3 regions of the Pelosinus sp. UFO1 genome follow, and region 2 is predicted to be linked to each of the others. Evidence: a T-box and tRNA genes for the amino acid it is inferred to sense, from the RefSeq annotation. Region 2 holds a T-box; the other regions hold tRNA genes.

Region 1 (5,969 bases), 1.7 Mb from region 2:
ACAATTCCCATCATATCCGTCGCCAAATGGGCTAAATTGTCAGCATTCTGGTTAATCTCCAACATGCCGGCACTTTGTTCCTCAGCCGATGCAGCCGCAGTTCCAGAGTTTTCCGATGTTTTTTGTGCCACAGTGCTAATATTCTCTACACTTACTACCATAGTCTGCGTACCCCTTGCTGTTTCATCAACAGCTACAGCGATTTGCTCCACGCCCGTCTTTACTCCCTCCAGTTTCTCAATAATAATTTTAAATCCTTCTTGCGTTGTTACGGCAGATTCCCTACCTTTGAGAACTTCTTGGTTCGCTTTACCGACGGAGGCAACAGCAAAATTAATTTCTTCACTCATTTTTATAATGATTTCAGCAATGTCCTTAGTCGCTGTGGCACTTTGCTCTGCCAATTTTCGTACCTCATCCGCTACTACTGCGAATCCTCGACCAGCCTCACCAGCTCGTGCTGCTTCAATAGCTGCGTTAAGGGCCAGTAAATTAGTTTGGGCAGCAATTCCATTAATTACATCAACAATGCCTTTGATCTTTTCTGAACCTTGGGATAAGTTAGTTGTCACAATTGTAATCTCATTCATTGATTGATTAATATATTCGTTTTGATTTACCACTTCTGCCAGCATTTCCATCCCCTTGCCAGCTTCTGCTACTGCATTTTGTGTACTAAGATTCACTTCGGCGGCTCCAGCACTAATTTCTTCCGACCCTGCTGAGATTTCCTCTAAGGTAGCCGAAATATTACTAATGTTATCCGCATTTTGAATAGCGCCGGCAGCAATTCCACTTATGCTTTGTGCCACTGTCTCTACAGCTTTTACATGTTCAGAAACCGTCGCGCTTAACTCTTCACTAGACGCCGCTAAGGTCTGGCTATTATCTGCGATTTGGCGAACAAAGGATTTAAGTGACTGACGCATTTCATTTATTACAAGACCCATATCACCAATCTCGTCATTATGGGCTGGAATTAAATCTTTACCTAGCAGGTCTAGCTTACCCACTTGTGCCAAATCCCTACTAATAGTCCCCAGTCTTTTTGCCATATTGCCACTATACCAATATACTACTCCAATAACCAATAGGATTATGGCAATACTGCTTGTGGTCGCTATGTTACGGCTGGTTTTAGAGGATTCCACCACCGCCATACCGCTTTGATCTAAATATTTCTTTTGCATCTCGGACAACTGTAGAAAATTTTCATCAATTTCCTGTACCATGGCTCTTCCCTCACCCGCTACTTGAAGCCAACGTGGGTCATTCGCCTTACGTGCAGGAAATAATCTCGTATCTGCATATACCATATACTGATTTAGCGCTTTATCCAAATTTTCGGCCTTTTCTCGAGCCTCAGGTAGTGCTAATTGGGTTTTAACCTCCCTTACCATCGCTAAGCTTTTAGCTATTTTATCTCGATACCCCTGTTCATAGGCAGCACCATCGGAATAAAATAAATATCCCCGCATATCAAGAAGGGCTCGAGTAAATTCAGTGTGCGCATTTTTTACTGTAACTAATCTTACTGATGTCTGAGTCACAATGATTTCTGCCTCATTACCTGCTTGTCTAAATTCATATAATGTATAACCCAGTACAAGCAGTAATAATGCCGCCACAACGGCGAACATACCCGCTAGTTGTACCCTAATTGGAAAGCGCCTTTTTTCCATCTTATTACCTCCTATTTTTTTAGAAAATATGTAATATTTCTACTTTTTTCATTATAAGGAACTTTCTACTTTTATCTTGCAAATTCCTTCTTATTTCGACATTATTGAAGTATACTTTACTATAAACGTAGAAACTCCGCCAAAGATTGGCGGAGTTTCTACGTTTGTGCTATTCAAGTTTGAATATATTTCTACACTCTAAATTTCTTTACAATATCCATCATTTGAGTTGCCAATTGAGCTAACCTTGCTGCGTTGGTATCAATTTCATGCATGCCAGCTGTTTGCTCTTCTGCTGATGCAGCTACAGCCTCAGAGCTTGATGAGGTCTCATTAGCAACCACACTAATATTCTCCACGCTGCTTACTACTGTTTGAATTCCCTGGGAAGTCTCATTTACAGCTGCAGCAATATGAGTAATCCCTTCTTTTACTGCTTCCATTTTCTCAATAATTACATGGAAGCCGTTCTGTGTTGTAATGGTAGAGTTTTGCCCTTTTTCTACCTCTTTGTTGGCTTTTTCGACTGTAGTGACAGCAAAGTTTATTTCGTTACCCATGTTATGTATAATTTTAGCAATTTCATCAGTTGCGCCAGCACTCTGTTCAGCCAACTTACGAACTTCTTCAGCTACCACTGCAAAACCACGACCTGCTTCACCAGCACGCGCTGCTTCTATAGCTGCATTTAGTGCTAGAAGATTTGTTTGCGCGGCAATACTATTAATCAAATCAACAATGCCTTTTATTTTTGCAGAACCTTGATCCAATTTCGTTGTAACAATTGTAATTTCACTCATAGATTGGTTAATTGATTCATTCTGGGCAACTACCTGTGTCAGCATTTCCATGCCCTTGGCAGCCTCGTTTACTGCATTTTGAGCGCTGGTACTGACTTCAGACGTACTCGCATTGATTTCTTCAGAGCTTGCGGATATTTCCTCCATCGTTGCAGAAATATTACTAATGTTATCTGCATTTTGAGATGCCCCTGCTGCAATATTTGTTACGCTTTCTGCGACTGTCTCTACCGCCCTTAATTGTTCGCTAACAGAGTCACTAAGTTGTCCACTTGTCGAGGTTAAAACTTGACTACTGCCAACAATCTGAGAGACGAAACCTTTAAGGGATTTTTTCATTTCAATAATGATGAGACCCATATCACCAATTTCGTCGTTTCGAGTGGGATATACATCTTTTCCTGTTAGATTAAGGTTCCCAACCTCAGCTAATTCAGCGCTAATGTTTCTGAGGCGTTTTGCCAAATTTCGACTATACCATACGGCTAGTACAATCACCAATAAAGAAACTATGCTGCTGATCACCAAGGCAATAATTCCATCTTGACTTGTCGCAGCAAGTAATGAGGAACTCCTATCATCTAGGTATTTTTGCTGCAGTTGATCAACTTTAGCAAATTGATCTTCAATCTCTTTTACCAATTGCCGTCCCTGTGTTGTAAGGTTAGTTAAATTAGGATCTTTCGATTTTTTAGCCGCAATGACTTTGTCGCCAAGCACTACATAATCATCAACTAATTTTGCTAGTTTTTCCCCTTCGACTTTTGTATCTCCCATTGTAGACATGCTATCATACTTTTTCGCCAGTTCACTACTCTTTTTTATTTTATCTCGATATCCCTGTTCATAGGCCGCACCATCCGGATAAAATAAATACCCTCGCATATCTAAAAGAGCTCCGGTAAATTCTAATTGCCCGGCTTTAACAAGATTTCCTCTTGTGACGGTATGCTTTACTATTGCTTCAGTTACTTGTCCACTATCTCTCAATTTAAACACAGTAAAGCTTAAGATAGATACTAATAGAATAATGACCAAAATAAACATACCCGTAAGTTGCATTACAATCGGCATTCGTTTTCTATTCATAACAACCTCCACCTTTATAAAAAAATCGGAAAACTCATTATTTTCCATTTTATTAGTACATTCTATGTCTTATCTTTATATTCCTTCAAACATTTCCCTTTTTAGACAAAATATCACTTTATATACTAAAAAACCTCATGCTAAACGCATGAGGTTCATGTTACAAATATGGTGGGCGATGACAGGATCGAACTGCCGACATCCTGCTTGTAAGGCAGGCGCTCTCCCAGCTGAGCTAATCGCCCATATTTTGGTGACCCGTGGGGGAATCGAACCCCCGTTATCGCCGTGAAAGGGCGGTGTCTTGACCGCTTGACCAACGGGCCGTAAAATGGTGGCTCACCCGCGGCTCGAACGCGGGACACCCTGATTAAAAGTCAGGTGCTCTACCAACTGAGCTAGTGAACCAAAAAATGGTGCCGCAAGACAGAATCGAACTGTCGACACGAGGATTTTCAGTCCTCTGCTCTACCGACTGAGCTATCGCGGCAAGTAATGGCGACCCAGATCGGATTTGAACCGACGACCTCCGCCGTGACAGGGCGGCATTCTAACCGCTAAACTACTGGGCCATATTAATTGTAAGAACTAAATGGTGGGCGATGACAGGATCGAACTGCCGACATCCTGCTTGTAAGGCAGGCGCTCTCCCAGCTGAGCTAATCGCCCGTATTTGGTGACCCGTGGGGGAATCGAACCCCCGTTATCGCCGTGAAAGGGCGGTGTCTTGACCGCTTGACCAACGGGCCGTAAAAATGGTGGCTCACCCGCGGCTCGAACGCGGGACACCCTGATTAAAAGTCAGGTGCTCTACCAACTGAGCTAGTGAACCACGTCGCTCTCACAAGATATGATTATATAGCAATCCTTTCTTATTGTCAACTAGTTTATTGTTGGTTTTTAATGGATTTTATAATAAATTAGTTTGCAATAAGAAAAGCATAGAAACTTTGTTTAGTTTTTTAATTATTGATCATCAGATAGGCAAAATTTCCTCTGCTTCTCAATAAAATCTTCGGCAGCATGATATCCCAATTTATTTAGACGATAATTCATCGCAGCTACTTCAATAATATTGGATAAGTTTCGCCCTGGGCGCACTGGAATTGTCTTACATGGTAATCCGACGCCTAGAATCTCATAATGTTCTTCTTCAAGACCTAACCGATCATAGGCTTTACCTTGTTGCCATTCTTCTAGACGAATGACTAAGTTTATCTTTTGGCTTGGTCTTACTGCACCGATACCAAATAATGCTTTTACATTTAAAATTCCAAGTCCTCTAACTTCCATAATATGACGCAATATTTCGGGCGCACTACCAGTGAGTACATCTTCACCGCTGCGAATTACATCTACAGCGTCATCTGCTACTAAACGGTGACCACGTTTGATAAGGTCCAATGCTGTTTCACTTTTACCAATGCCACTTTCACCAATAATCAAAGTACCTACCCCATGCACATCCACCAACACTGCATGAATGGTAGCACTTGGCGCAAGTCTGCGTTCTAGGTAATTCGTTAACAGCGCTATGAAACGTGTTGTTGGCAGGTGAGTCCGAAAAACTGGTAATTGACGATTTGCCGCCGATTGCAGCCATGCTCCGGGTAATTCTATATTGCGGGTTATAATTAAACAAGGAAAATGTAACTGAATAAATGCATGCCACCGCTCATCTGCTACATTTATAGGTAAGGTGTCTAAAAATGCTGTTTCTGTTGTGCCGATTACTTGAATACGCTGCTCATCGAAATACTGTAAATATCCAGCCAAAACAAGTCCTGGGCGATTAATATCAGGCACTTTAACAGGGCCATCAAGAACGCAGTCCTTCTCCACCGCGGTAAGACAAAAATAATCAACAATTTCTTTTAACAACAAATCCGGCATTTTTATCACCTACCTATCGATACTATATTTGATTTCTATTCAAAAATTTCATGCATTATGATGGTTTGTTCTCTTCCAGGTCCTACGGAGACAATGCCAAGCTTAATGTCTGCTACTTCGCTCAAACGTTCTAAATAACGACGTGCGTTTAATGGCAAGTCTTTATAATTACGAATATTAGTTGTATCACTTTGCCAGCCGGGAAGTTCTTCATAAACTGCTTCAACTTCAGCTAATACCTTTAGGCTAGCAGGAAACTCATCCATTACCGCACCTTTATATTTATAACCAACGCATATTTTTAATGTTGCCAATTCATCCAAAATATCCAAACGAGTAATTGCCATATAGTCAATGCCGCTTAGACGTCCCGCATAACCTACTACGCAGGCATCTAACCAACCACAGCGACGAGGACGGCCTGTTGTAGTACCATATTCATGGCCTTTTTCACGAATGTGGTCACCCACTTCATCAAATAATTCTGTAGGGAATGGGCCCTCTC
Region 2 (5,969 bases):
AGTTAAACTGTCCTTTAGCCTTTTTAAAAGATAGAGAAATTCCAAAGAAATTTTTAAAATAAGATGTAAGGAGAATATCATGTTATCAGAACAAGCTTGGATTGCTTTGATTTTGTTTGTAATATGTTATGCAGTGATTATTTCGAAAAAATTCACAGGACAAAAGTTGCTCTTATAGGTGCTAGTTTTATTTTATTATTTAAAATTATGTCACATTTATATTTACTTTGTTTACCTATAAACTATACGACAAAAAGACCCAAAAAAGGCTATTTCTGCCTTGTATTTTGGTCTTTTTCTTTTTAATTTTAAAATTTCTCCCCCTAAAGACACAAAAATTTAAATTATAATTAAAACCATGAAAATATTACCATAAAATTACAAATTGTGCATATCGTTATATTGTAATATGTTGATAGATAGGTGAATTTTGGAGGGTAAGATATTGTGTCAGGGGCAATTAAAGAGTACATCCGCAATTTAAAATCAACAGAGGAACAGTTAGAAAAAATTATCGCTAATAATCCAGTTAGGGAATGTAGTTTTCCAGACCAAGTAAGTGTATTTGATAAGCAACACAGGTACTTATTTGTTAATGGATTTGGAGCACGTTATATCGGCTTAAAACCTTCTGATATGGAAGGAAAGGAACGTAGAGAAATAGGGTTACCTCATAATGAGCAATTAGAACAGGACCTTACAACTGTTTTTTCAACGGGACAACCAGTGGAAAATGAGTTAAAGGATCCGCAAGTAACAAGTTATGGAATCAGCTATTTTGAGTATTATCTCTATCCTCTATATAGTTCTGCGGGAATTGTGGAGGCAGTTTTATGCACAGTTAGAGATATTACAATACGAAAGTTGTCTCAATTGAGCGCTGTGCAATCAGCTCGGGATTTTAATCAACTCATTGATCTTTGTCCTTTTTCGGTTATTATGGTAGATGAACTTGGTAATTTTAAAAATGGCAATCAAGCCTATATTGATTTATTTTTCCCTGGATTTACAAAAGAAAAATTAATCGGTGCAAACCCTGAATTTCGTACAGCCCACATTGGCACTCAGTGGAAAGATAGTCCTTTGCAAAAAGCGGTGCGAGGAATCGCGGTGAGAAATGTCTCTAAAGATATAATGAATAAGCAAATGTTGATTAACGCAATTCCGATAAGAGACATGGAAGGTCGAAATAAAGGGGCACTAGCCATATTTCATGATATTACAGAATATGAACAAATGCGTCATGCATTATATAAAATGGATAGATTGAATCTCATCGGAGAAATGGCAACTGGCGTAGCACACGAAATACGTAACCCAATGACAGTAATTAAGGGATATTTGCAATATTTAGGATCGAAAGTACCAGCTAGTTTAAATGAACAATTTGATATTGTTTTAGGAGAATTAATTCGCATTGAAAGCATTATTACGGATTTTCTTTCTTTAGCAGGAAATACCAAAATTGAACGAAACAAACACAATATTAATACTATTATTAGGCAAGCATTTCCTCTTGTGGCAACGGATGCAACAAAAAATAATGTAGTAGTAGATCTATGTTTAGAGGAAAATCTGCCGGATCAATTATTAAGCGAGAAAGAAATTAAGCAAGTACTTTTTAATCTAACTCGCAATGGCATTGAATCAATGGATGATAGCGGTATGTTGACAATTCGGACGACTTTAGTTGACGAACAAATTGTAGTAACGATTTCTGATACAGGTAGTGGTATAGCAAAGGAAAAGTTAGAGAAAATATTCAATCCTTTCTATACAACAAAGGATAATGGGACTGGTTTGGGCTTAGCAATCTGTGAAAGCATTATAAATAAGCATAATGGTAGTATTGAGGTACAGTCCGAAGAGGGGCGGGGTAGTACTTTTATAATATCCTTTACTCACTCTCAGGGCTTCTAATTCTAACTAGGATGCGAATTTGGGTAATTTGTGTATTAGTGCAATTTAAGAATGTAGTTGAATTAAGGCTATCGATGTTACTCGAGATTATGATATACTAAGGAATATGTATCTAAGAAAATAATGTATCATGGAGAGGAGTAAGTGCGCGAGTTGGCGCCAATAAGAATGAATTTCGTAGCAATTGATTTTGAAACGGCCAATGCGAGTCGTTCTAGTGTGTGTAGCATGGCTGCGGTAACAGTGGAAAATGGACAAATCGTCCGATCGGCTTACTCTTTAATACGCCCGCCAGTTCTTAAATTTGACTATCGTAATATACAGGTGCATGGCATTCACCCAGAAGATGTAGTGAATAAACCAACTTTTGATCAATTGTGGGAACGGATTCGTCCGCATCTTGAAAATAAAATTGTGATTGCCCATAATGCAACTTTTGATATTAGTGTGCTACGAGGTGTCCTAAGGGAATATTCATTGCCTATGCCAGTTTTTAAACATAGTTGCACAGTTCAAATTGCGAAAAAAGCATGGCCTGGTGGGGAAAACTATAAGCTTAATACATTAGCTCAGCGCTTTCAGATTGATTTTGACCATCACAATGCTCTGCATGATGCACGAACTTGTGCTAAAATTGCTCTGCTAGCGGGGCAAGAGTTAAAAGCTGACAATTTTCTGCAGATGATGCATTTGTTGAAGCTTCCTGTAAAAGATTTTGCCTAAGTAGTATCGACATAGTATTTTTTCACTAATCTTGACAAAGACTGTATATTATAGGTATAGTATGGTATATATATTAAAAGCGATGATAGGAAGGAGTACGTTATTGCCGCCGAATAGAGAGGGGATCCTTGGCTGAAAGGTCTCTCGGAATGGGGTAACGGAAGGTAGTCCTGGAGTTATTGCATTGAACTTATAGTAGGTGCAGTCGGTTATGCCCCGTTATGGTATTGGAGTTCGAGTAAATCTTTATTTTGCCTTTACTCGAAGAAACAAGGTGGTACCACGAAAGTATGCTCTTTCGTCCTTTTAGGATGAAGGGGCTTTTTTATTTTTCAAAAAGTAGGAGGAGTTAATTTTGACAGAAAAAAATATTCCAACAGTATATGACCCTCAAGCGGTAGAAGCAAAATGGTATAAGTATTGGGAAGATAATGGTTTCTTTCATCAGGAAGTAAATAAGGGGAAAAAACCTTTTAGTATTGTTATTCCGCCTCCTAATGTAACGGGACAACTACATATGGGGCATGCTTTAGATAATGCATTACAAGATATTTTAATTCGTTTTCGCCGTATGCAAGGCTACAATACATTGTGGATGCCAGGAACAGACCATGCAGGTATTGCTACTCAAATTAAAGTAGAAGAAATGTTAGCAAAGGAAGGCATTTCTCGTTATGATATGGGGCGGGAAAAGTTTATTGAAAAAGTTTGGGAATGGAAAGAACAGTATGGCGACAGGATTATTAAACAACTGAAAAGTTTGGGTGCTTCTTGTGATTGGCAGCGAGAGCGTTTTACCATGGACGAAGGTTGTTCCAAGGCTGTACGAGAAGTCTTTGTTTCTTTATATGAGAAAGGCCTTATTTATCAGGGGAATCGGATAACCAATTGGTGTCCACGCTGCAATACTGCTTTAAGTGATATTGAAGTAGAACATGAAGAAAAGCCAGGTCATTTATACCATGTTCGTTACCCAGTAGAGGGGAGTGAAGGTGAGTATTTGACAGTAGCTACTACGCGGCCAGAAACTATTTTGGGAGATACCGCAGTAGCAGTTAATCCAGAGGATACCAGATATAGCCATTTGATTGGTAAAAATTTAATTTTGCCGTTAGTAGGAAGGTTAATTCCCGTAATTGCCGATGAATATGTTGATCAAGCTTTTGGTACAGGTGCGGTTAAGATTACTCCTTCTCATGACCCTAACGACTTTGAAATGGGATTACGTCATAACTTACCGCAAATTGTAGTCATTGATAACGATGGCAAAATGTCAGAAGGTACAGGCAAATATGCAGGACTAGATCGTTATGAATGTCGTAAGGTCTTAGTCAAAGATTTAGAAGTGCAAGAGTATTTGGTGAAAATTGATGATCATATGCATGCAGTAGGTCATTGCCAACGTTGTACCACAGTTGTAGAACCTTTGGTATCTAAGCAATGGTTTGTTAAAATGCAGTCGCTAGCTGAACCAGCCATTGAAACTGTGACTTCAGGTGAAATTCAATTTGTTCCCGAGCGATTCACAAAAACGTACATTAATTGGATGAGCAATATACGGGATTGGTGTATTTCACGGCAAATTTGGTGGGGGCATCGAATTCCTGCGTGGTATTGCGAATGTGGTGAAACCATTGTAACTAGAGAAGAAGTTAACGTATGTCCAAAGTGTGGCAGTCATAAGATTGAGCAAGATGAGGATGTACTAGATACATGGTTTAGTTCCGGTTTGTGGCCTTTTTCCACTATGGGCTGGCCAGAAGATACCGAGGAATTAGAACAATTTTATCCTACCAGTGTATTAGTAACAGGATATGACATTATTTTCTTCTGGGTAGCTAGAATGATCATGATGGGTTTAGAGTTTAAGAAGGAAATTCCTTTTAAACATGTTTTTATTCATGGTTTAGTTCGGGACTCTCAAGGACGAAAAATGAGTAAATCTTTAGGGAATGGGATTGATCCATTAGAAGTTATCGATAAAAATGGTGCAGATACTTTGCGGTTTACCCTAGTAACTGGCAATACACCAGGAAATGATATGCGTTTTTATTGGGAAAGAGTAGAATCAAGTCGTAACTTTGCCAATAAATTATGGAATGCTTCCCGTTTCGTGCTAATGAATTTGGAAGATGTAGATAGTGTTGATACATTAACCAATTATGGAGTAAGGGCAAAGCAGGAAGACAACTTTACCTTAGCAGATAAGTGGATTTTAAGTCGTTATGAAAAGACCGTGAATGAAGTGACACGTAATTTAGAACGATTTGAATTAGGAGAAGCAGCTCGTCTGCTGTATGAGTTTATTTGGAATGAGTATTGCGATTGGTATATTGAAATGGCAAAAGCAAGATTATATAATAAAGAAGAATCTACAGCGCGTGCAACTGCCCAATATGTCCTATGGTATGTACTTGAAAATACACTAAAACTATTACACCCTTTTATGCCTTTTATTACAGAAACTATCTGGCAGCACTTGCCTCATGAAGGGCAAAGTATTATGGTAGCTGATTGGCCATTGGACAGTTCAGCATTGATGAATGACGATGTAGAAACCCAAATGAATACTATTATGGAAACCATTAAGTCCATTCGAAATATGCGCGCCGAAGTCAATGTGCCACCAGGGAAAAAGAGTGAGGTTATTTTGCAAATTATTGCGAAAGAGCTACAAGAAGTTTTTGCAACGAACTTGCCATACTTGAAAACTTTGGCTGCTGCAGAACCGATTCAATTATTAGGTGATGCAGAAGCAAAACCTGAAAATGCCATGACTGCTGTGGTAAGTGGTGTTGAAATCTATTTGCCTCTCAAAGGGTTAATTGATGTAGAAAAAGAATCAGCTCGTTTGAATAAAGAATTGGCTACATTGGACAAAGAAATTGCTCGAATTGAGGGGAAACTATCTAATGAAGGATTTGTCGCCAAAGCTCCAGCAGAGGTCATCGCCAAGGAGAAAGCCAAGGCAGGTGAATACCAAGAAAAACAAACAGCCATTCGCGAGAGATTAGCCTATTTGTCTACGTTATAGTATTCTAAACAAGAAAATTTATATTAAAGCAAAATTAGAACCACAAAGGCACAATGCCGCTGCGGCGGCACACAAAGTAGGTATGAAGGAAGTTTATGATAGTTCCCTTTGTGTCCTTTGTGTCTTTGTGGTTCAATTGCTTTTTTATTAGAAAGGTGTGACAAGGATGACATATGAAGAATCCTTAAACTACTTAGCAAATTTAAATAAGTTTGGCATTAACTTGGGTTTAGCGCGAATTGAAAAGCTGTTGGAATTAATGGATCATCCAGAAAAAAAGTTTAAAAGTATT
Region 3 (5,969 bases), 310 kb from region 2:
TAACATTAAAGGAAAGGCTTAGCCACGGCTAAGCCTTTCCTTATTAACTTTATATAACCTTATCGATAGCATCCATTAAATCTTTACGTGGACGATATCCTACAATACGTTCGACCTCTACACCATCTTTAAATAATAATAAGGTTGGAATTCCCATCACATTATAGTTACTGGCAAGTTGTTGCTGCTCATCAACATTTACTTTCATAACTACTGCTTTTCCTTCATATTCTTGTCCTACAGCTTCTAATTCAGGGGCAACCATTTTACATGGTCCACACCATGAAGCCCAAAAATCCACTAGTACAGGTTTATCCTTCTGCGATATTTTTTCTTTAAATTCATTTTCATCGGCAATATTCAATACGCTCATTATAAAACCTCCTACTTTTTATGATTCTTATTATTAACTATTGTTTAGATTTTAAATCATGCTTATTTGCTAGCTTATTTACATTTTAGAAAACATTTAATTAAAAGTCAATAGTTACTAGATATTTAAACTTGTTTTACTATTCATAGTATGTAATAGGAATTATTATTTCCAGAAATGCCTTTCCTGAAATAAGACAAAAACCCTCTACATTCTAAGAATATAGAGGGTTTATTTACATAAGGCTGTGAGTGATCAATAAGCCGAGTTCTGTTCCGCTCACGCGGTGATGATCATCTATCTAGTCTGGCAGTTACCTGACAGCTCTAGCGACGCAACCCGGAAGGTTCAGCGGGCAGCTTCATCCCTTCCCTATTCGGTCTTGCTCCAGGTGGGGTTTACCTAGCCAGCCAGTCACCTGACTGCTGGTGCGCTCTTACCGCACCGTTCCATCCTTACCAGCATAAGCTGGCGGTTTACATTTCTATGGCACTTTCCCTAAGGTCGCCCTCGCTGGACGTTATCCAGCACCCTGCCCTATGGAGCTCGGACTTTCCTCGTATGCTTTATGGGCATCCGCGATCATCTTTCCTACTCACAACAATAATTTCAATATCGACTGAGATAATATCATATCATAAATCATTTGCTAAGTCAATAAATTTCTGCGGCTAATTATTTTTAATATCGATGTAGAATATTTTTGTTGATTTCATCAACCTCGACAATAACCGACCACTTACCTTGATCGGCACAGGAAGTTAGAAATTCTTTTACACGAGACAATATAGGTTGCTCCGTGGCAAAATGGCCCGCGTCAATAATACCAATACCACTTACTATAGCATTTTGGGCTTCATGGTATTTTACATCTCCGGTTACTAATACATCGGCTCCAGCAAATACCGCTTTATGCAATACCCCAGCACCAGCGCCCCCACATACTGCTACCTTCTTTATCAACTTATCACATGAACCTGCTATATTTACAGAATCTACTCCTAATAGATTTTTCACCTGATCCGCAAAATCTGAAAACAACATAGGTATTTCGAGCTTACCTATACGACCTAATCCAAATTCTTTACCTGAATTCATTAGTTGATATAAATCATACGCAACTTCCTCATAGGGATGGGCTTTAATCATCGCTTTAATTACCCTACGACTAATTCTGTCGGGCATAACTGTTTCAATGCGGCTTTCTTCAACAGATTCTAACTTACCATTATTACCAATGAATGGTTTTGCATCTTCTAAAGGTAAAAAAGTACCTATACCATTTGCCGAAAATGTGCAGTTACTATATTTTCCAATATGCCCAGCCCCAGCCGCTGCTAACGCTTCTCGCACCACTTCTACATGAGTTTGCGGCACAAACACTACTAATTTGCATAACTTTTCAGTGGAGTTTACTGCTAAGGGTTGAATATCCTGCAACCCTAAACAGGCAGCTAAAGCATCATTAACGCCACCCTCCGCTGAATCAAGATTAGTATGAGCTGCGTAGACCCCTATATTTGCCTTAAGCAGGCTGGATAAAACTTGCCCTTGCGGCAAATCTGTTCGTATTGATGTAATGCTTTTGAATATAAGAGGGTGATGAGCAATGATGAGATCTACATTATCGAGTATCGCTTGCTCTACAACCTCCTTCGTAACATCTAAGGTAATTCGTATCTTATGGATTGTTTGGGATGGGCTCCCAACTAATAAACCTACATTATCCCAACTTTCAGCTAAATGCCTTGGCGCTAACTTATCCATTGCATCCATAATTACTTGACATTTTACAGACATCGCTGTTTAGCCTCCAATTGTTGTAATCTTTCGGTATATTCATGATACTTTTGGCTCTTTTTTGCATTATCACTGAGTGACATCTCCTGTAAGACGCGTTTAGTCTGCGCAATGAGTTGCTCAATGTGTACAGATAGAAGTTCCGATTTATCTCTCCACAGTTTTTCCCCAATGTCGTACATAATAGGTTCACAACTAGTTGCCCCCCCTGGTTCGGCCACAACTATTTCGTACAATCGCCCTTCCTCTTGGACCAATCTTTCGTCAACAACATCCCATTCATTTTCATTTAACCAACGTCTCACAGTATTCGCGGCCACCATAGGTTGCAAAATTAAACGCTTAAGCGACTTAGTAACTTCAGGCTTTCCTGTTAGTATCTCAATAATTGTCTGACCACCCATACCAGCAATAATAACAACATCCACTTCTCCAGGAGAAAGCACTGTTATTCCATCACCTAAACGCACAGAAATTCGGTGCGTAAGCCCGAGGGCATCTACATGTTCTTTTGCTGCCTTCCAAGGCCCCAGATTAACGTCACCAGCTATTGCTGAAGTAACAATATGCCCTTGCACTAATTCAATAGGTAAATAAGCATGATCAGTACCAATATCTGCCACACGCGATCCCTCCGGCACCAATTCCGCCAACGCAGCTAATCTTCCAACAAGCTTCAATGCATTACACCTCATCCTTTATTTTCTTTCTGTTATTATACAAAAATAACTTACAATTAATCAATAAACAAACATTTCAACGACTAAAATAAAAAAGCACACAAAGGATCATAAACGGCAGTCAATCCCTTTGTGCAGCAATACAATGTTGTTCCTTAGTAGTTGAGCACATACTTATAAAAAAAGACTTGGCTTGTACCAAGTCATAAAGCCGCAGGCAAAAGCCTTAGTTACTTTACTTAGAATCGAAAAAATTGTAACAAGTTCTCTAATCCGTAAAAAAATGCAAAGCATATACTGCTTTGCATTTCATTTTTAAATGGTGGGCGATGACAGGATCGAACTGCCGACATCCTGCTTGTAAGGCAGGCGCTCTCCCAGCTGAGCTAATCGCCCATTATGGTGACCCGTGGGGGAATCGAACCCCCGTTATCGCCGTGAAAGGGCGGTGTCTTGACCGCTTGACCAACGGGCCTTTATTGCGTAATATAAAATGGTGGGCCCACCTGGGATCGAACCAGGGACCAGCCGGTTATGAGCCGGCTGCTCTACCGCTGAGCTATAGGCCCTAGAGATATTAAAACAGGTTTTCCAAGGAAAGCCTGTTTGTAATCCATATAAGATGGCTCCTTGAGTAGGACTCGAACCTACGACCGATCGGTTAACAGCCGATTGCTCTACCAACTGAGCTATCAAGGAATGTCGTCAACATTGACAATTATAATACAATTTCAACATTACGTCAACAACTTTTTTTCATATTATAAGATTTTTATATTTTTTTAGTTTTTTACTCTAAAAAGTCTTTTAATTTTTTGCTACGGCTAGGATGACGTAGTTTTCTAAGGGCTTTCGCCTCAATTTGTCGAATACGTTCACGGGTAACACCAAAGTGTTGTCCTACTTCTTCTAATGTGCGAGCCCGTCCATCATCTAAACCAAATCGCAGTCTAAGAACCTTTTCTTCCCGTGGAGTAAGAGTTTCTAATACCTCTTCTAACTGTTCCTTTAAGAGCATAAAAGAAGCTGCCTCAGCTGGTGCTGGTGCGTCCTGATCCTCAATAAAATCTCCTAAATGAGAGTCTTCTTCTTCACCAATCGGCGTTTCTAAAGATACTGGTTCTTGAGCAATTTTCATAATCTCTCTTACACGCTCAACACTAATATCCATCTCTTTTGCAATCTCTTCAGGTTGAGGCTCACGCCCTAATTCCTGTAGTAATTGTCTAGATACACGAATCAATTTATTAATAGTCTCTACCATATGCACAGGAATACGAATCGTCCGCGCCTGATCAGCTATTGCACGAGTAATTGCTTGACGAATCCACCAGGTAGCATACGTACTAAATTTGTAACCTTTATTATAATCAAATTTTTCAACAGCTTTGATTAGTCCAAGGTTGCCTTCTTGAATTAAATCCAAAAATAACATACCACGTCCAACATAACGTTTAGCAATACTAACTACAAGCCGCAAATTGGCTTCTGCCAAACGTCTTTTGGCTTCTTCATCACCTTGCTCCATGCGCTGTGCCAGTTTAATTTCTTCGTCAGCCGTCAGTAAGGGTACTCTTCCAATTTCCTTAAGATACATGCGAACAGGGTCGTCAATACTAATCCCCTCTGGGATAGTTAAATCAATATCAACTTCCTCAGGAGTTACTTCTTCTACCTCGACAACATCAGGCTCATCTGCTCTTTCAGTATCATCCGGAAGTTCATCAACTATTTCAATTCCTTTACTAGAAAAGACCTCATATATCTCTTCAATTTCATCAGGAGATAAATCTTCACTTTGGAGAGTATCCATGATTTCACTATAAGTTAGCACGCCACCCTGTTTTTTCCCTTTGTTCACTAATTTAGTTACATATTCACTCGAAATTGTCTTTTTTTCTGTCATTTTACTCCCCTCCTCCATTGGCCATTCCAATCAAGGCGTAGTTTTTTTTTTGATTAAACACAATGTAATTTATTAATTTCATCTTTTATTCGTTGACTTTCTGCTAATGCCTGCAGAAAACCACTATCCCCCAGACGTTCTAATTCATCAGCCCTTAATCGGGACTGTTCATACAATAACTTTAAGTTTGTTAGGCGCATATTTTTTATACAATCATCAACCATTTTTATACTATCACTATCATTGTATTGTATATCAATTAACATAATATGGGATAATTCCGCATTTGCTGTCTCACTTAGCATCATCGTCCAAGCAGTATCCGTAATATCTTTTCCCATATTATACTCTTTAAATATTAATTCGATTATTTCACGCCTGTGCTCTCCCTGTATTTCTGTAACAGAAAGTTCTTTTTCAATATATGGTATAAGGGAGCTATCCCCACACATCAAGCGAATAAGATGTTTTTCGGCCTGCTCTATCGCAATCGATGGTTTTCTCGTAACCAATATATTAGATATATTCTTTCCTACATTTACATTTTTATCCTTTTTATTTTGAAACAAATATTTACGAACTTCACTACGTATTGCACTTTCGTCAATTGCTAACATCTGAGATATACGCGCAATATGCGTATTCACTTCTACAGCATTGTCTGCCGAAGCTAACACTGGAACTATTTTTGATACTACGGCAACTTTACCTTCTAAACTACTATAATCTGTATTATCAAAAGCCTGCTTGATTTGATACTCCAAAACATCATTAGCTTCCTTAATTAATGTCTTAAAAGCTTCAGCGCCATGCTTACGGATAAATTCATCAGGATCTTTTCCATCAGGGATTAATACCACTCTCACATTTGCCCCCATACTGCGCAGAATTGTTAAAGCTCTGACCGTAGCATTTTGACCAGCTGTATCACTATCATAAGCAAAACATATTTCGTTCGCATTGCGAAGTAATAACTTTGCCTGTTCTGGCGAAAAGGCTGTTCCTAATGACGCTACTACATTTTTTATGCCATAAGCATGAGCAGTAATAGCATCCATATAGCCTTCTACTACGATGGCTTGCCCAGATTCTTTTATAAACTTATGAGCAGCATGAAAACCAAACAAAATATATCTTTTGTTAAAAACAGGGGTCTCTGGTGAATTAAGATATTTAGGTTGGCTATCATCAATCACTCTTCCACCAAAAC

What was found. A T-box is a leader RNA that pairs with one kind of tRNA and senses whether it is charged. The one in region 2 lies ahead of UFO1_RS14765 (valine--tRNA ligase), so its partner is inferred to be a tRNA-Val.
Region 1: it encodes a tRNA-Val, which carries the amino acid that the T-box ahead of UFO1_RS14765 (valine--tRNA ligase) is inferred to sense. The anticodon was not compared.
Region 3: it encodes a tRNA-Val, which carries the amino acid that the T-box ahead of UFO1_RS14765 (valine--tRNA ligase) is inferred to sense. The anticodon was not compared.

What each region holds. Positions count from the first base shown of each region.
Region 1 is NZ_CP008852.1:4,820,932-4,826,900, reverse strand. Features, by position in the region: gene UFO1_RS22625 (methyl-accepting chemotaxis protein) at 1-1,682, opposite strand, end outside; gene UFO1_RS22620 (methyl-accepting chemotaxis protein) at 1,874-3,571, opposite strand; tRNA gene UFO1_RS22615 (tRNA-Val) at 3,741-3,816, opposite strand; tRNA gene UFO1_RS22610 (tRNA-Glu) at 3,823-3,897, opposite strand; tRNA gene UFO1_RS22605 (tRNA-Lys) at 3,904-3,979, opposite strand; tRNA gene UFO1_RS22600 (tRNA-Phe) at 3,986-4,061, opposite strand; tRNA gene UFO1_RS22595 (tRNA-Asp) at 4,068-4,143, opposite strand; tRNA gene UFO1_RS22590 (tRNA-Val) at 4,165-4,240, opposite strand; tRNA gene UFO1_RS22585 (tRNA-Glu) at 4,246-4,320, opposite strand; tRNA gene UFO1_RS22580 (tRNA-Lys) at 4,328-4,403, opposite strand; gene hprK (HPr(Ser) kinase/phosphatase) at 4,538-5,464, opposite strand; gene UFO1_RS22570 (adenylosuccinate synthase) at 5,500-5,969, opposite strand, start outside.
Region 2 is NZ_CP008852.1:3,110,409-3,116,377, reverse strand. Features, by position in the region: gene UFO1_RS24115 (ATP-binding protein) at 448-1,920, shown strand; gene UFO1_RS14770 (3'-5' exonuclease) at 2,065-2,643, shown strand; T-box leader at 2,717-2,952, shown strand; gene UFO1_RS14765 (valine--tRNA ligase) at 2,999-5,677, shown strand; gene UFO1_RS14760 (folylpolyglutamate synthase/dihydrofolate synthase family protein) at 5,844-5,969, shown strand, end outside.
Region 3 is NZ_CP008852.1:2,800,738-2,806,706, forward strand. Features, by position in the region: gene trxA (thioredoxin) at 50-373, opposite strand; RNA gene rnpB (RNase P RNA component class A) at 618-971, opposite strand; gene UFO1_RS13335 (Nif3-like dinuclear metal center hexameric protein) at 1,055-2,173, opposite strand; gene UFO1_RS13340 (class I SAM-dependent methyltransferase) at 2,164-2,853, opposite strand; tRNA gene UFO1_RS13345 (tRNA-Val) at 3,174-3,249, opposite strand; tRNA gene UFO1_RS13350 (tRNA-Glu) at 3,254-3,328, opposite strand; tRNA gene UFO1_RS13355 (tRNA-Ile) at 3,348-3,422, opposite strand; tRNA gene UFO1_RS13360 (tRNA-Asn) at 3,477-3,552, opposite strand; gene rpoD (RNA polymerase sigma factor RpoD) at 3,644-4,777, opposite strand; gene dnaG (DNA primase) at 4,813-5,969, opposite strand, start outside.